DNA from 2 places in the Chromobacterium sp. IIBBL 290-4 genome. Region 2 is predicted to be linked to the other one. Evidence: predicted binding sites of a transcription regulator. Region 2 holds the regulator's gene; the other holds the start of a gene.
The links. Region 2 encodes FNR, which switches genes on or off when oxygen is low (the NO sensors DNR and NnrR bind a similar motif). Its sites were predicted from a motif close to TTGATNNNNATCAA; they were not measured.

Region 1 (7,241 bases), 300 kb from region 2:
TGCTCGCGCACCGTTTCCTGTTCGGCTTCCAGATGGGTGACCGCCGCTTCCAGCGCGGCCTCTTCGGTTTCGATCCGCGCCAGTTCGCCGCGGGCATGCGCCTCGCCGCGGGCGGCCTCTTCGCGCCGCGCCAGCGCCAGCAGGTTCTGCTTGTGGGTCAGCGCGCCGCGCATGTCGTGGTATTGCGCGGCCACTTCCGCCTGCTCGGACAAACGCTCCACCTGCCGCTCCAGCTCCTGCTGCAAGTCGGCGATGCGCTCCAGGTTGGCGCGGGTGTCGGACAGGCGGTTTTCAGTCTCGCGGCGGCGCTCCTTGTACTTGGACACGCCGGCGGCTTCTTCCAGATAGGCGCGCAGCTCTTCCGGCCGCGCCTCGATGATGCGCGAGATCATGCCCTGCTCGATCACCGCGTAGCCGCGCGCGCCGACGCCGGTGCCGAGGAACAGGTCTGTGATGTCGCGCCTGCGCACCTGCTGGTTGTTGATGTAATAGCTGGATTCGCCCTGGCGGGTCAGCACCCGCTTGATCGCCACTTCGGCGTACTGGCCCCATGGGCCGGTCAATTGGCCGTCGGCGTTGTCGAACACCAGTTCCACCGAGGCGCGCGACACCGGCTTGCGGGAGGACGAGCCGTTGAAGATCACGTCCTGCATGGATTCGCCGCGCAGCTGCTTGGCCGAGGACTCGCCCAACACCCAGCGCACGGCGTCGATCACATTCGACTTGCCGCAGCCGTTGGGGCCGATCACCGCCACCAGTTGGCCCGGCACCGCGATGCTGGTGGGGTCGACGAATGACTTGAAACCGGCGAGCTTGATATGGGTCAGGCGCAAAACATCCTCGCTGCGAAAGGGAGCAAACCGTTCATTTTATCAGGCCATGGCAAACTGCGGGGCCGCGCGCGAATCCGGCGGAAAAATGTCGTCAAGCCGGCTAGCCAGCGGCAAGGACACTTGTGCCATAATGCCCGTATGGAATCTCTATCGCTGAGCAATCATTTCCTGATCGCCATGCCCGGCATGGGCGATCCGCTGTTCGCCAAATCGCTGGTTTATCTCTGCGAGCACGGCGAACACGGCGCCATGGGCCTGATCATCAACAAGCCTTCCGGCATCGCCATGGCGCAGCTGTTCGATCAGATCGACCTGCCGCTGGACGACGAAGACACCCGCAGCGGCGTGGTTTACTTCGGCGGACCGGTGCAGCCGGACCGCGGCTTCGTGCTGCACCAGCCGGCCGGCAACTGGCAATCCAGCCTGATGGTCACCGACGACATCGCGCTGACCACCTCCAAGGACGTGCTGGCGGCGGTATCCGAAGGCAACAAGCCGGAGAAGCTGCTGATCTCCCTCGGCTACGCCGGCTGGTCTGCCGGCCAGCTGGAGCAGGAAATCAGCGACAACGGCTGGCTGACGGTGCCGGCCGAACCCGCCATCATCTTCGAACTGCCCTGCGAAGACCGCTACGACGCGGCCATGGCGCTGCTCGGCTTCGATCCCTCGCTACTCTCCTCGGATGTCGGCCATGCCTGAAGGTTGCGCACTGGCTTTTGATTTCGGCGAGCGCCGCATCGGCGTCGCCGTCGGGGAGACGCTGCTCGGCATTCCCCATCCGCTGGCCACCATAGACACGCCTGTCACGGACGAGCGTTTCGCCGCTATCGCCAAATTGATAGAAGAGTGGCATCCCCAACAATTAGTGGTGGGTCTGCCCATGCACCCGGACGGCGTCGAACATGAGATGAGCGCGCTGTCGCGCCGCTTCGCCAACCGGCTCAAAGGCCGCTTCGGGCTGCCGGTATGGCTGGTGGACGAGCGCTACACCTCGGTCATCGCCGAGCAAATGCTGGAAGAAGCCGGCGTCAAGAAAGGCCGCAAACAGAAACCGGCATTGGATCAGGTGGCCGCCCAAGCCATTCTGGCCGGCTGGTTCGAGCAGCCGGGCACAGAGGTTTAAGCATCCGGCACAAACCTTAAGCCCTTGTTTTGCAAGAATCTGTTAATCGCTATTGAGTCCAAGGCCCATCCTGCCGATACTACAGCTGGAAGATAGCATTTCAGCGGGAGGCCTCATGTCCATCAGCCAGACAGCGCAAATTTCGATGGCCAGTTCGGCACTGCTGAACGGCGGCACCCTGCCGTCGCCAGTGGTGCAAAACGGCAATGCCACAGCGGCCTTGGCGGCGCAAGCCGCGCAGTTGGCGCAAGAATCCAGCGCCGTGGTGCTGCTGGGCGGCGGCAGCACCGACACCGGCACTTACGATGCGGCGGGACTGCTTAATGGAATGGCCACCGCCGGCACGCTGCAAGGCAGCGCCTTGAGCCCCAGCAGCGGCGAAACCGCGGCGCAAAGCACCGATCAGCAAATCCTGTCGCAAACGCTGGGCGCCACCAGCAGCGCCTCCTCCAGCCTCAACGGCAATTGGGCGACCATTCTGCAAAGCAATCCGGCGCTGGCAGGCCAAGCCGTGGCCGACAGCACCAACGGCAATATCGTCGATATCATCGCCTGAATCGCGCGCACGCTCCAAAGCAAACAGGTCCGGCAAGCCGGACCTGTTTGTTTGACAGCCATAGATGGCGCGCTCAGCGGCTGCCCTTGCGGCCTTCTTTTTCCTTCATCCGCGCTTCGCGCTCAGCAGCGCGCTGGGCGGCGATTTCCTTGGCGCGCTTCTCCCACACCGCCCACTCCTCCGGGCGCTCCAGCGTGATGCGGCCGGTCTGGCCGTCGCGGAAGTCGGTCAGCACGATCTCGGCGGCCTTCTGCATATTGATGCGTCCGCCGGAAATCACCGCGCCGCGGCGGCGGCCGATCAGCTCCAGCGCCTGCCAATCCTGCGCGCCGTCCAGCTCTTCCACGTCGAACTTGTAGCGGGCGGCCAGCTCGGCGCGATAATGGACCAGCAGGTATTTCAGCAGCTCCAGCGACACCTCTTCCTCATCCATGGCATTGCGGCCTACCGCGCCGCTGGCGGCCAGATTGTAGCCGCCCTCTTCCACTTCGATCTTCGGCCACAGCATGCCAGGGGTGTCGTACAGCTCGAAATCGTCGGCCAGGATGATGCGCTGCTCATTCTTGGTAACGCCCGGCATATTGCCGGTCTTGGCGATCTTGCGGCTGGACATGCTGTTGATCAAGGTGGACTTGCCGACATTGGGAATGCCGCAAATCAGCACCCGCAGCGGCTTTTCCAGGCCGCCGCGGTTAGGCGCCAGCGCGCGGCAGGCGGCGATCAGCTTTTGCGCCGGCGCGCGCTCGCCGGCGTCCAGGCCCAGCGCCTCGGTTTGCTTGCGGGCGCGATACCAGGCCAGCCATTGCTCGGTGGCGGCCGGATCGGCCAGGTCCTGCTTGTTCAGAATCATCAGCCGCGGCTTGCCCTTGGCCATCCGCGCCAGCATCGGGTTGGCGCTGGAGGCCGGCAGGCGGGCATCCAGCAGCTCGATGACGACATCGATATCTTTCAGGCGCTCGGCGACATCCTTGCGCGCCTTGTTCATATGGCCGGGAAACCATTGGATTGCCATTGTTAACGCTTTCTAATCGGGTCCAGCAGATAAGTCAGACCGTTGTGGTCGAGTTCTTGCATCAATTGCAGCAAACGGCCGATCTCGCCCGGCGGAAATCCCTCGCGGGCGAACCAGTTGAGATAATTGCCCGGCAGCTCGCAAATCAGCGTGCCTTTATGTTTGCCAAAAGGCATGGCGCGGGTCGTGAGGGCGATCAGATCTTCGGCTTGCATGATGGCAGGTATAGATGGCGGTTGCGCATTGTGCCAAAGCCGGCGGCTTGCTGCCAGGCTTGACGCGGAACAAGCGGCGCGCGGGTTTCGCGGCGCGGCGGCCTTTATCGGTTTAGCATGGCCTCACAGCAATTCGGGCCGACGCTTCATCGGCCGTTTTTTTCCGGTTCGCGCAGAGCCGTTTGCGGGCGCTTCGGCGCCCGCCTTTTCATTGAAACGGCATCGGCTTGCGGTCGTTGAAGTACAGGAAACCCTTCACGACTCGGTAGATGTACCACACCCACACCGCAAACAAAATCACGAAACCGACCAGCACCCAGGTCAACACCCCGCCGATCACATTGCCCAGCAGCGCCAGCCAGAAGGTGCGGATCTGCCATTCGAAATGGCTTTGATACAGCGTGCCGCGCACCTCGTCGCGCTTGACGTAATTGATGATCACGCCCACCAGCGCGGTGACGCCTGCCAACAAACCGACGGCTTGCAGGATATACACAGCCAGCGTCAGATTGTTGAGCTTGCGCGCTTCCTCATCCAGCAGTTCCAGCTCCATCGCGTCTCCTTATGTTGATATCAACGGGCGAACAGCGCCGCGAAGCGCGCCGCCACGATGCGGCGGAACGCCTGGCTGCCTTCGATGATGCCATGCTCCGGCATCGCCGTCTCGCTCCAGCCCTGCAACAACCCCGGCGCCCGCCCTTGAGCGGACAACACCGGCAGCGTGGCCTCTCGCGTCCAGCCCGCGGCTTCGGCAAAACTCGCGGCGCGGCGGTTCGCCTCGTCCAGCAAAGCCAGATCCGCCAATCCCACCGCCAGTTGCTTCCACTCCAGCAGCAGCAGCCGCGCCGCCAGCCAATCGGCCGGCTCGGCGATGCGCGCCGGGGTGTCGCCGGCAGGCAGGCCGCGCCGCAGGGCCATGTGCAGCGCCAATTGGCGGATTTCCGGCAACAAGGACTCCAACAGGCAGCCATCCGCCGGCGCGCCATGCGGCGAACCAGGGCGATAAGCCAGCCACTCGCCATCGGTCGCAAGAGCGACCGGATACAGCGGCCGGTCCGCGCGGAACGGGTGGTCGCTGAGGGCGAGAGTAAGGGCTAGGCTGTCTGGGGTCATGATGCAGTCTCCTGTGGCTTGAAAAGCTGGCCGCTACCGGAGACCCTTGTGCTTGGCAAAACAGAAAACACAAATGCCGCCGGTGATTCGGCGGCATGGTCGGGTATGCGCTCGGAACGTCTTAGCCGAGCCTATCCCTGGCGCCGCCGGGAGGGGCGGTACCAATAATAGGCGTGGGCGAAAAAAACATTTCGGGCTTGCATATCCCCCATGCTGCCAACGATGGCGGCCGCCGTCAAGCCATTGTTTCGCAAGACTTGGCGAGGATCATCAGAAAAAAGCCGGATTCCCCGCGAGGGGAGCCCGGCTAGATTCGACGCGATGACGGCTATCACATATTCGGATAGTTCGGCCCGCCGCCGCCTTCCGGCGTCATCCAGTTGATGTTCTGGGTCGGGTCCTTGATATCGCAAGTTTTGCAGTGCACGCAGTTTTGCGCGTTGATCTGCAGCCGCGGCGCGCCTTCGTCCTGGCCGACGATTTCATACACGCCGGCCGGGCAGTAGCGCTGTTCCGGCGCATCGTACTGCGCCAGATTGATGGCGACAGGCACCGCGGCATCCTTCAGCTTCAGGTGCGGCGGCTGGTCTTCGCTGTGGTTGGCGTTGGAGATGAACACCGAGGACAGGCGGTCGAAGGTCAGCACGCCATCCGGCTTGGGATAGCGGATCGGGCTGAATTCGCTGGCCGGCCGCAGCGTTTCGTTGTCGGCGTGCTTGTGGTGCAGCGTCCACGGCGCGCGGCCGCGGAACAGGAAGGTATCGATGGCCGAGAAAATCATCGCCGGCCACAATCCCCAACGGAAGGACGGGCGGATATTGCGCACCTTGTACAGCTCGTCGTGCACCCAGCTTTGCTTGAACTTGGCCGAATAGGCCTTGGCCTCGCCGCCTTGCGCCTGCGCTTCGTCGCCCAGCAGCTCGAACACGGCCTCGGCCGCCAGCATGGCGGACTTCATCGCGGTGTGGGTGCCCTTGATCTTGGGCACATTGAGGAAGCCGGCGGTGTCGCCCACCAGCGTGCCGCCCGGGAAGGTCAGCTTGGGCAGGCTCTGGATGCCGCCTTCGGCCAGCGCGCGCGCGCCGTAGGAAATGCGGCGGGCGCCTTCGAAGGTCTTCTTGATCGCCGGATGGGTCTTGAAGCGCTGAAATTCCTCGAACGGCGACAGATAGGGATTCTGGTAATCCAGGCCGACCACGAAGCCCACCGCCACCAGATTGTCTTCCAGGTGATAGAGGAAGGAGCCGCCATAGGTAGCTGTATCCAGCGGCCAGCCCACGGTGTGGGTGATGTGGCCGGGCTGATGGTTTTCAGCCGGCACTTCCCACAATTCCTTGATGCCGATACCGAAGGTTTGCGGATCGGCGCCGTCGCGCAGCTTGAAGCGCTCGAACAGCGTCTTGGTCAACGAGCCCCTACAGCCCTCGGCAAAGATGGTCTGCTTGGCCCACAGCTCCATGCCGGGCTCGCCTTCCAGCTCGCCGTTCTTGCCGGTGCCGACCGAACCGGTGGCCACACCCTTGACCGAGCCGTCTTCATGATACAGCACTTCGGCCGCGGCGAAGCCGGGGTAGATTTCCACGCCCAGGTTTTCGGCTTGTTGTCCCAGCCAGCGGCAGAAATTGCCCAGGCTGACGATGTAGTTGCCGTGATTATGCATCTGCGGCGGCGTCGGCAGCTGGATGGACTCGGTTTCCGTCAGCAACAGGAAACGATCGGAGCCGGCCGGCGTGTTCAACGGCGCGTCCAGCTCCTTCCAGTTGGGCAGCAGCTCGCTCAGCGCGCCGGTTTCGATCACCGCGCCGGACAAGATGTGGGCGCCGATTTCGGAGCCCTTTTCCAGCAGGCAGACGCTGATGTCGCGGCCCTGCTGTTCCGCCAGCTGTTTCAGACGGATCGCCGCGGACAGGCCCGCAGGGCCGCCGCCGACGATCACCACGTCGTATTCCATGTATTCGCGTTGCACCGTTTCTCCTTTGCGCCCGCTGGGACTTATTGATTTGATTGACATCATGCTATGAAGACGGCAAGACGTCAAAATCAAACAAGCGTTTAAACGGTGCCACTGTCGCGCAATGCCACAATGTCTGTTTCCGCATAACCCAACGCGCGCAAGATCTGCTCAGTATGTTCGCCCAAAGCGGGAGGGGCCAGATTGTACTCTACCGGCGTGCCGGAAAGTTTGATCGGACACCCGACCAGCGGCATTTCATGACCCGCGGCGTCGCGCATCTCGATTTCCATGCCGCGCGCCTGCGTCTGCGGATCGGCGAAAGCCTCCGCCACATCCTTGATCGGCCCGCAGGGCACGCCGGCCTTATCCAACTTATCCAGCCAGTAATCCCGTCCGTGATGGCGGAAGGCCATCGCCAGCAAAGGCGTCAACTGC
Region 2 (7,241 bases):
GCCGTTTTGCAGCGTCACCGTCGTGGTGTAGGGCACATCGCCGCCCGCCTGCCAGGTCAACACGCGCGAGGCACTCACCGTCACCGTGCCGTTGTTGCTCTGGCTGCGCGTTTGCGCGCCGTCGCTCGTGACATCCGGCGCGCCGGCCTTGGCCAACACCTCGGCCTCCTGCATGCCCTTGTGCAGCCGGATGAACACCTCGAACGGAATGGGCGCGGCTTGCGCGGCGCCGGCCAGCAGCGCGCCGGCCAGCAGCAAGAACTTCATCGTTCTCATGTCTATCGCACCTTTTTCACCACATCGATCAATTCCGTCACCATGCCGGTGGCGTCGCCCTGCTGCATGGCGCGGGCCACGCAGCCTTTCATGTGATTTTCCAGCAACTGCAGCGCCACGGCGTCCATCGCCGACTTGACCGCCGCCACCTGGGTCAGCACGTCCACGCAGTAGCGGTCGGATTCGATCATGCCGCTGATGCCGCGCACCTGGCCCTCGATCCGCGCCAGGCGCTTCAGCAAGGCCGCCTTGCCGGGCTGCACCACGGTGCGCTCGGCGGGCAGGGGCTCGTGGCAACACTCTTGGGTCGAGTCGCGGTTTTCGCTCATGATGGCATCCGTAAGAACAATCCAGGCATTATCGTCGATTCGGCCAGCCTAGGCACGGACATCCAGCGTGCCCATCATCCCGGCGTCTTCATGTTCCAGAATGTGGCAGTGGAACATGCGCGGCCCCGGCAGATCCTGCCGGAAGCGCAGCCTCACCTTCTGCTCCGGCGGCACATTCACCACATCGCGCCAGGCAAGATACGGTTCCTGCTTCCAGCCTTTGCCGTCGTGCCGCGCCGTCACCTGAAACTGCGTGCCATGCAGATGGAAGGGATGATCCATGTCGGCGCGGTTATCGATTTCCCACTCTTCCACCGCCCCGACCCGGCCTATGAAATCCATCCGATCCATGTCGAAGGTTTTGCCGTTGATCAGGAACATCGCCGCCGGATTGGCCATGTCTTCGCTGAACACCACCAGCCGCCGCGCCGCGGGCTTGCCCAGCGGCGCGATCTTGCGCAGCCTGGCCGGCAACGCGGCGGTCTTGAGCGCTGCAGAGGGCGCGATATCCAGGATAGGCAAGCTTGCATCCTGCTCCGGCCCCATCATCTTGCCGCGCGCATACGGCAAAGCCAGCAAGCCCGCCGGCTTGCCCGCGGCAAAGCGGCCGGTCACCGCCAGCTCGGCGCGGGCGCCGGGCGGCAACAGCAGGTAGTCGATGCGGCGCGGCTTTTCGATCAAGCCGCCATCCGTCCCCACCAGCCACACTTCATGTGCAGGCAAGGCCAGCTTCAACACGCGGGCGCTGGTCGCGTTCCAGATCCGCCAGCGCTGCCTCTCCCCCACTCCCAGGGTCAACTTCGGCTGCCAAGCGCCGTTGACCAGCACGAACTGCCCCTCGCGGCCATCCATCTTATCCGCGTCGCTATTGCCCGCGATCTGGCCTTGCGCGTCCAGCTTCAGGTCGGACAGCACCAGCCAGCGCTCCGGCAGATGCGCCAGCGGATCATCCAGACTCCTCACCACGAACACGCCGGCCAAGCCTCGATAGACTTGCTCTGCCGTATGGCCATGCGGATGCGGGTGATACCAATACGTGCCGGCGCTGCCTTTTGGCAGATCGAAGCGATACTCGCGGCTGGCGCCCGGCGCCACCGCGTCATGCGGATTGCCGTCCTGATCGGCCGGTATGGGCAGGCCATGCCAGTGCACCGTGGTCGGCTGCGGCAAATGGTTGTCGAAACGGATGCGCAAATTGTCTCCTTCGCGCAACGCGATCGCCGGCCCCGGCACCGAATCGTTGTAAGCCCAGAATGTCGTCGCCTTGCCGCCGGGCAATAAGGGCAGATTGAGCGGCGCGGCGGCCAGGCAGCCATTCAGCGCGCCATCCTTGAGCTCCAAGGGCAGCGAAACCAGCTCCGGCAGCTCGCCGCCGCGCGGCAGCCCCAGCGCAGCAGCCTGCGGCATATCCGCCGCCGCGTCGGCCTGCATCGCGTGCGCAGCTGAAGCCTGCGCAGACCGGACCAGCCAAGGAGACAGCGCCAGCGCGGCGCCCCATTGCATCAATCGACGACGTTGCATTTCACGCTCCATTAAGATACCCCTTATGGGTATACTGAACCTAGAGCGCCGCCGCGCGCAACAGTTCCGTCATTTGCCTACGCGAGACCAAAAAAAACGGCATGCCCATATGGACATGCCGTTTTTTAGAGGTTTGCCGTTTACTTGGAAACGTGCGGCGCCAGCAGCTGCAGCAGCTGAGCCAGCACCTTCGGGCTGGCGGCCACGATGTCGCCGGATTCCAGCCAGCCTTGCTCGCCGGTGAAGTCGGTGACGATGCCGCCCGCTTCCTGAACGATCAGGCTGCCGGCCGCGATGTCCCACGGCTTCAGGTTCAATTCGAAGAAACCTTCCACGCGGCCGCAAGCCACATTGCACAGGTCCAGCGCGGCGGCGCCTTCGCGACGCACGCCGGCGGTCTTGCCGATCACGTCTTTCAGCATGCCCAGGTATTGATCGATATAGCTCTGATCGGACACCGGGAAACCGGTGGAGATCACGCACTCGTTCATCATGAAGCGCTTGGACACGCGGATGCGGCGGTCGTTGAGGAAGGAGCCCACGCCGCGCGAGGCGGTGAACAGGTCGTTGCGGCTCGGGTCATACACCACGGCTTGCTGAACCTGGCCTTTGTGCGCCAGCGCGATGGAGATGCCGTACTGCTGGTGGCCGTGCAGGAAGTTGGTGGTGCCGTCGATGGGATCGATGATCCATTCGTATTCGGAAGAACCGATGCCTTTGGCGCCGGACTCTTCTGCTAGAATCGCGTGCTTCGGATAGGCTTCGAGAATGGTGTTGATGATCGCTTCTTCGGCAGCGCGATCCACCTCGGTCACAAAGTCATTGTGCTTTTTCTTCTCTACGCGAATGGTATCGAGGTTAAGCGACGCGCGCTGGATAACGTTGCCAGCGCGACGAGCGGCTTTAACCGCGACATTGAGCATCGGATGCATTGACGGCCTCTACACTTGAACAATGGGCGGGCGTCCGTCGATGACGCGACACCCGCCGGTAACAATTTGGGTTAAGGAACAAAAAAACCCGACGCTTGGGCGCGGGCTTTTGGTATTTGCCCGCTATTTTAATGTGAAAACGCCAATGAATAAACCCCAAGTACCTGATTTTCTGAAAAACATCCGCGTGGTGCTGGCCAGACCCAACCATCCGGGCAATATCGGATCGGCCGCCCGCGCCATGAAAACCATGGGTTTGAGCCGCCTGTATCTGGTTGAACCCAAGGCGTTTCCCAGCGACGAAGCCAATGCCCTGGCCTCCGGCGCGGTGGACCTGCTGGAGCGCGCCACCGTGGTCGGCTCGCTGCAAGAGGCATTGGCCGACGTCACCGTCGCCTGCGCGCTGACCAGCCGCCGCCGCGAACTGACCACGCCGCTGTCCACCCCGCGCCAAACCACGCCGGAACTGATCGCCCGCGCCCACGAAGGCGAACAGGTGGCCCTGGTGTTCGGCAACGAAACCTTCGGCCTGTCGATCGAGGAAGTGGAACAATGCAACCGCCTGGTGACCATCCCCGGCAACCCTGACTACTTCTCGCTGAACCTGGCGATGGCGGTGCAGGTGATGACCTATGAGCTGTTCAGCCATACCGAGGTGGACGTGGAATACCTGCGCGCCGAGGGCGAAGCGGCCACCCAAAGCGAGGTGGAAGGCATGTGCGGCCACCTGGGCCAGGCCATGGAAGACATCGGCTACTTCAAGCGCCGCAACAGCGAGCGGCTGATGCGCCGCATGCGCGCGCTGTTCAACCGCGCCGGCGTGCTGCGCGAGGAAATCGACATCCTGCGCGGCTTCTACAAGCAAGTTCAAAGAACGGCGGACGGCAGCCTGAAAAAGGATGAAAACTGATCTGCTAGACCTGGCCGACTTCGCGCGCCCTGCGGTGCGCGATTTGGCTTTCCTGCTCGCCTCGCCCTCCCCCTGGCGCTGCGGCGCGGACATCGAGCCCGCCCGCCTGCTTGGTCCAAACGGCGTGGATTTGCTGAGGCGGCTGGATGACAATCCGCTCGAACTGGAAACCTGGCTGGCCGCCCGGCCCGCCACCCGCCTGGGAAAATATGCCGAGCAGCTTTTTTCCTTCTGGTTTCGCCTGACGCCGCACATCGAATGGGTCGCCGAAAATCTGAAAGTCATATCCAGAGAGCGGCGCACCCTAGGCGAATTCGACTTCCTGCTGCGGCTGGACGGCGAAGCGCTGCACCTGGAAACCGCCAGCAAATTCTACCTGCAACTGGATGAGTCGCCCGCCTCCCGCGTCGGCCCCAGCCTGCATGACGCCTGGGCCATGAAAGCGACCAAAATAACCACACAGTTGGCATTGGCTCGCCAGCCGGATGGCAAAACCACGCTGCCGGCAGGCTTTGCGGACTGCGCGTCGATGGCCCGCCTCACCGGCTGGACTTTCCATCCCAGCGACACGCCCCGCCTTGCCCGCCAAGGCCCGACCGGCTGGCATGCGCCGCTGGACACCGCCTGGCCTCAGAACCAGCCTGAGGCCCGCTGGGCCTGGCTGCCCAAGCTGCGCTGGCTCTCGCCCGCCTTGTTGCCCGCGCAGCAAACCCAGGATCAGGCCACACTGCGCCGCATGCTGGCCGAGCAAGCCGCGCCGCAATTGGTCGCGGAGCTGCGTGAGCGCGCGGACGGCCAATGGGAAGAAGTCGCGCGCGGCTTCATCACGCCGCCCGGCTGGCCCGATCCCTCGCGCTTGGCCGCGCTGCAGGCCCGCATCGACGCCGCCCTCGCCTGAGCCAGACGTAAAAAAAGCAGGCTTCTCAGCCTGCTTTTCCTGGCTACACGGCCAATCGGGCGTTTAGTGCCCGCCCGCGTGCATGCAGCCGGAGATCAGGTTCTTCAGATCGTCCACCTTGACCAGCTGGATGTGCTTGTGGTCGACAGTGATCCAGCCCTGCTGCTGGAACTTGGACAGCGTGCGGCTGACCGTTTCCAGCTTCAGGCCGAGGAAGCTGCCGATCTCTTCCCGGCTCATGCGCAGGATGAAATCGTTGGCGGCGAAACCTCGGGTAGACAAGCGCTGCGACAGATTGAGCAGGAAGGCGGCGATGCGCTCTTCCGCCTTCATGTTGCCGAGCAGAAGCATCACGTTTTGATCGCGGACGATCTCGCGGCTCATCAGGCGATAGAAATGGTGCTGCAGGCTGGGGATGTCCCGGCTCAGGTTTTCCATGCGGCTGAACGGCAGCTCGCAGACTTCGCTGTCCTCCAGCGCGATGGCGTCGCAGCTGTGGTTGCTGGTGGAAATGCCATCCAGACCCATCAGCTCGCCGGACATCAGGAAACCCGTCACCTGCTCGCGGCCGTCCTGGCTCGCCACGCAGGTTTTGAAGAAGCCGGTGCGGATGGCGAACAGCGATTTGAAGCCTTCGCCGCTGCGGAACAGGTATTCGCCGCGCTTGAGCCTGCGGCTCTGGCGGATGACGGTATCGAGCTGACTCATTTCCTCGCGGTTCAAGCCTACCGGCAAGCAGAGCTCGCGCAAGCTGCAGCTGGAGCAGGAAATTTTCAGCGTTTGCAAAGTGGAATGATTGTGTTCTGACATGCTTTGGTTGCTGCAAGCTGGTGAAGCTTGACCCTTATCAATACGGAATTCACAAGTTTTCCGCAAATTTACCAGTCCACCAGAAGTTTTTCCATCTGAAAACGACATGAAAACCACCCATCCTTTTTCTCCCGCGCATTTCGAGTTCGATCGACAACTGATCGAGCGTCTCGAAGGATCGGGGCCACGATACACGTCCTACCCGACTGCGGATCGATTTCTGCCGGGTTTTACCCCTGACGATTATCAAAACAAGCTGAAACAGAGACAGATTGGCGCTAACCGCCGACCCGTATCACTATACGCTCATATACCATTTTGCAACACCGTTTGTTACTACTGCGCCTGCAACAAAATCATCACCAAAGACAAGTCCAAAGCCGACCGCTACCTGGACTACCTGGAGAAGGAAATCTCGCTGGTCGCCGAACAACTGGGCGGCAGGGAAAAGGCCATCCAGCTGCACTTTGGCGGCGGCACGCCCACCTTTTTGTCCGACGCTCAGCTCGAAAGACTAATGGGCATTCTGAAGACCCATTTCGAATTCATGAGTGACGGAGAATATTCCATTGAGATAGATCCGCGCAAGGTAGAACGTGAAACCATGTTCCGGCTGGCAGAATATGGCTTCAACCGAATCAGCGTCGGCGTGCAGGATTTCAACCCCGAAGTGCAGCTGGCTGTGAACCGGGTGCAAAGCGAGGAAGAGACCCGCCAGGTGATTGAAGCGGGCCGCGAAGCCGGGATCAAATCGGTCAGCCTGGACCTGATTTACGGCTTGCCGCTGCAAACCCGCGACAGCATGCTGCAGACCTTGGAAACCGCGCTCAACCTCTCTCCGGATCGCCTGGCGCTGTACAACTACGCTCACTTGCCCACCGTGTTCATGCCGCAGCGGCGCATCAATGAGTCGGAGCTGCCCTCTACCTCGGTCAAGCTGGATATCCTGCAAGACGCGGTGAAGATGCTGACCGATGCCGGCTATGTCTTCATCGGCATGGATCACTTCGCCAAACCGGACGACGAATTGGCCGTAGCGCTCCGCCAGGGCCGGCTGCAGCGCAATTTCCAGGGCTACTCCACGCATGCCGACTGCGACATGCTGGGTTTCGGCGTGTCCTCCATCGGCAAGGTCGGCTCCTGTTACAGCCAGAATGAAAAAACGCTGGAAGACTATTACGCCGCGCTCGACCAAGGCCGTTTGCCGGTGGCCAGGGGCCTGACGCTGGATAGCGACGATGTGTTGCGCAGAACCATCATCCAGAGCCTGATGTGCCGGTTCGCCTTGTCGGTGGAGGCGCTTGAGGAAATCCACGGCATCAATTTCGCGCAGTACTTCGCCGCCGAGATGCCCAAGATCCGCGAATTCCAGCAAGAAGGCCTGCTCGACTTCGACGGCGACTTCCTGATGGTGATGCCCAAAGGCCGCTTCCTGATCCGCAATATCGCCATGCTATTCGATCGCCATCTGCGCGAGCGCCAAACCCACGCGCGCTACTCCAAAACGATCTAAGCCTCCCCAGCCAGCCGGCCTTCCCGCCGGCTGGCGCCTTCCCGCCTTCACT

Region 1: the regulator FNR is predicted to act here: its motif matches at 3,799-3,812, upstream of NKT35_RS11470 (DUF3820 family protein).

Annotation. Positions count from the first base shown of each region.
Region 1 covers NZ_CP100128.1:2,491,345-2,498,585, reverse strand. The annotation lists gene smc (chromosome segregation protein SMC) at 1-833, opposite strand, end outside; gene NKT35_RS11490 (YqgE/AlgH family protein) at 972-1,532, shown strand; gene ruvX (Holliday junction resolvase RuvX) at 1,516-1,956, shown strand; gene NKT35_RS11480 (hypothetical protein) at 2,072-2,512, shown strand; gene ylqF (ribosome biogenesis GTPase YlqF) at 2,586-3,524, opposite strand; gene NKT35_RS11470 (DUF3820 family protein) at 3,527-3,739, opposite strand; gene NKT35_RS11465 (DUF4870 family protein) at 3,948-4,292, opposite strand; gene NKT35_RS11460 (hypothetical protein) at 4,313-4,852, opposite strand; gene NKT35_RS11455 (electron transfer flavoprotein-ubiquinone oxidoreductase) at 5,184-6,803, opposite strand; gene NKT35_RS11450 (CaiB/BaiF CoA transferase family protein) at 6,905-7,241, opposite strand, start outside.
Region 2 covers NZ_CP100128.1:2,790,770-2,798,010, reverse strand. The annotation lists gene NKT35_RS12915 (DUF2845 domain-containing protein) at 1-276, opposite strand, end outside; gene NKT35_RS12910 (metal-sensitive transcriptional regulator) at 279-605, opposite strand; gene NKT35_RS12905 (multicopper oxidase family protein) at 654-2,126, opposite strand; gene NKT35_RS12900 (inositol monophosphatase family protein) at 2,267-3,058, opposite strand; gene NKT35_RS12895 (RNA methyltransferase) at 3,204-3,968, shown strand; gene NKT35_RS12890 (DUF1853 family protein) at 3,958-4,866, shown strand; gene fnr (fumarate/nitrate reduction transcriptional regulator Fnr) at 4,930-5,676, opposite strand; gene hemN (oxygen-independent coproporphyrinogen III oxidase) at 5,783-7,189, shown strand.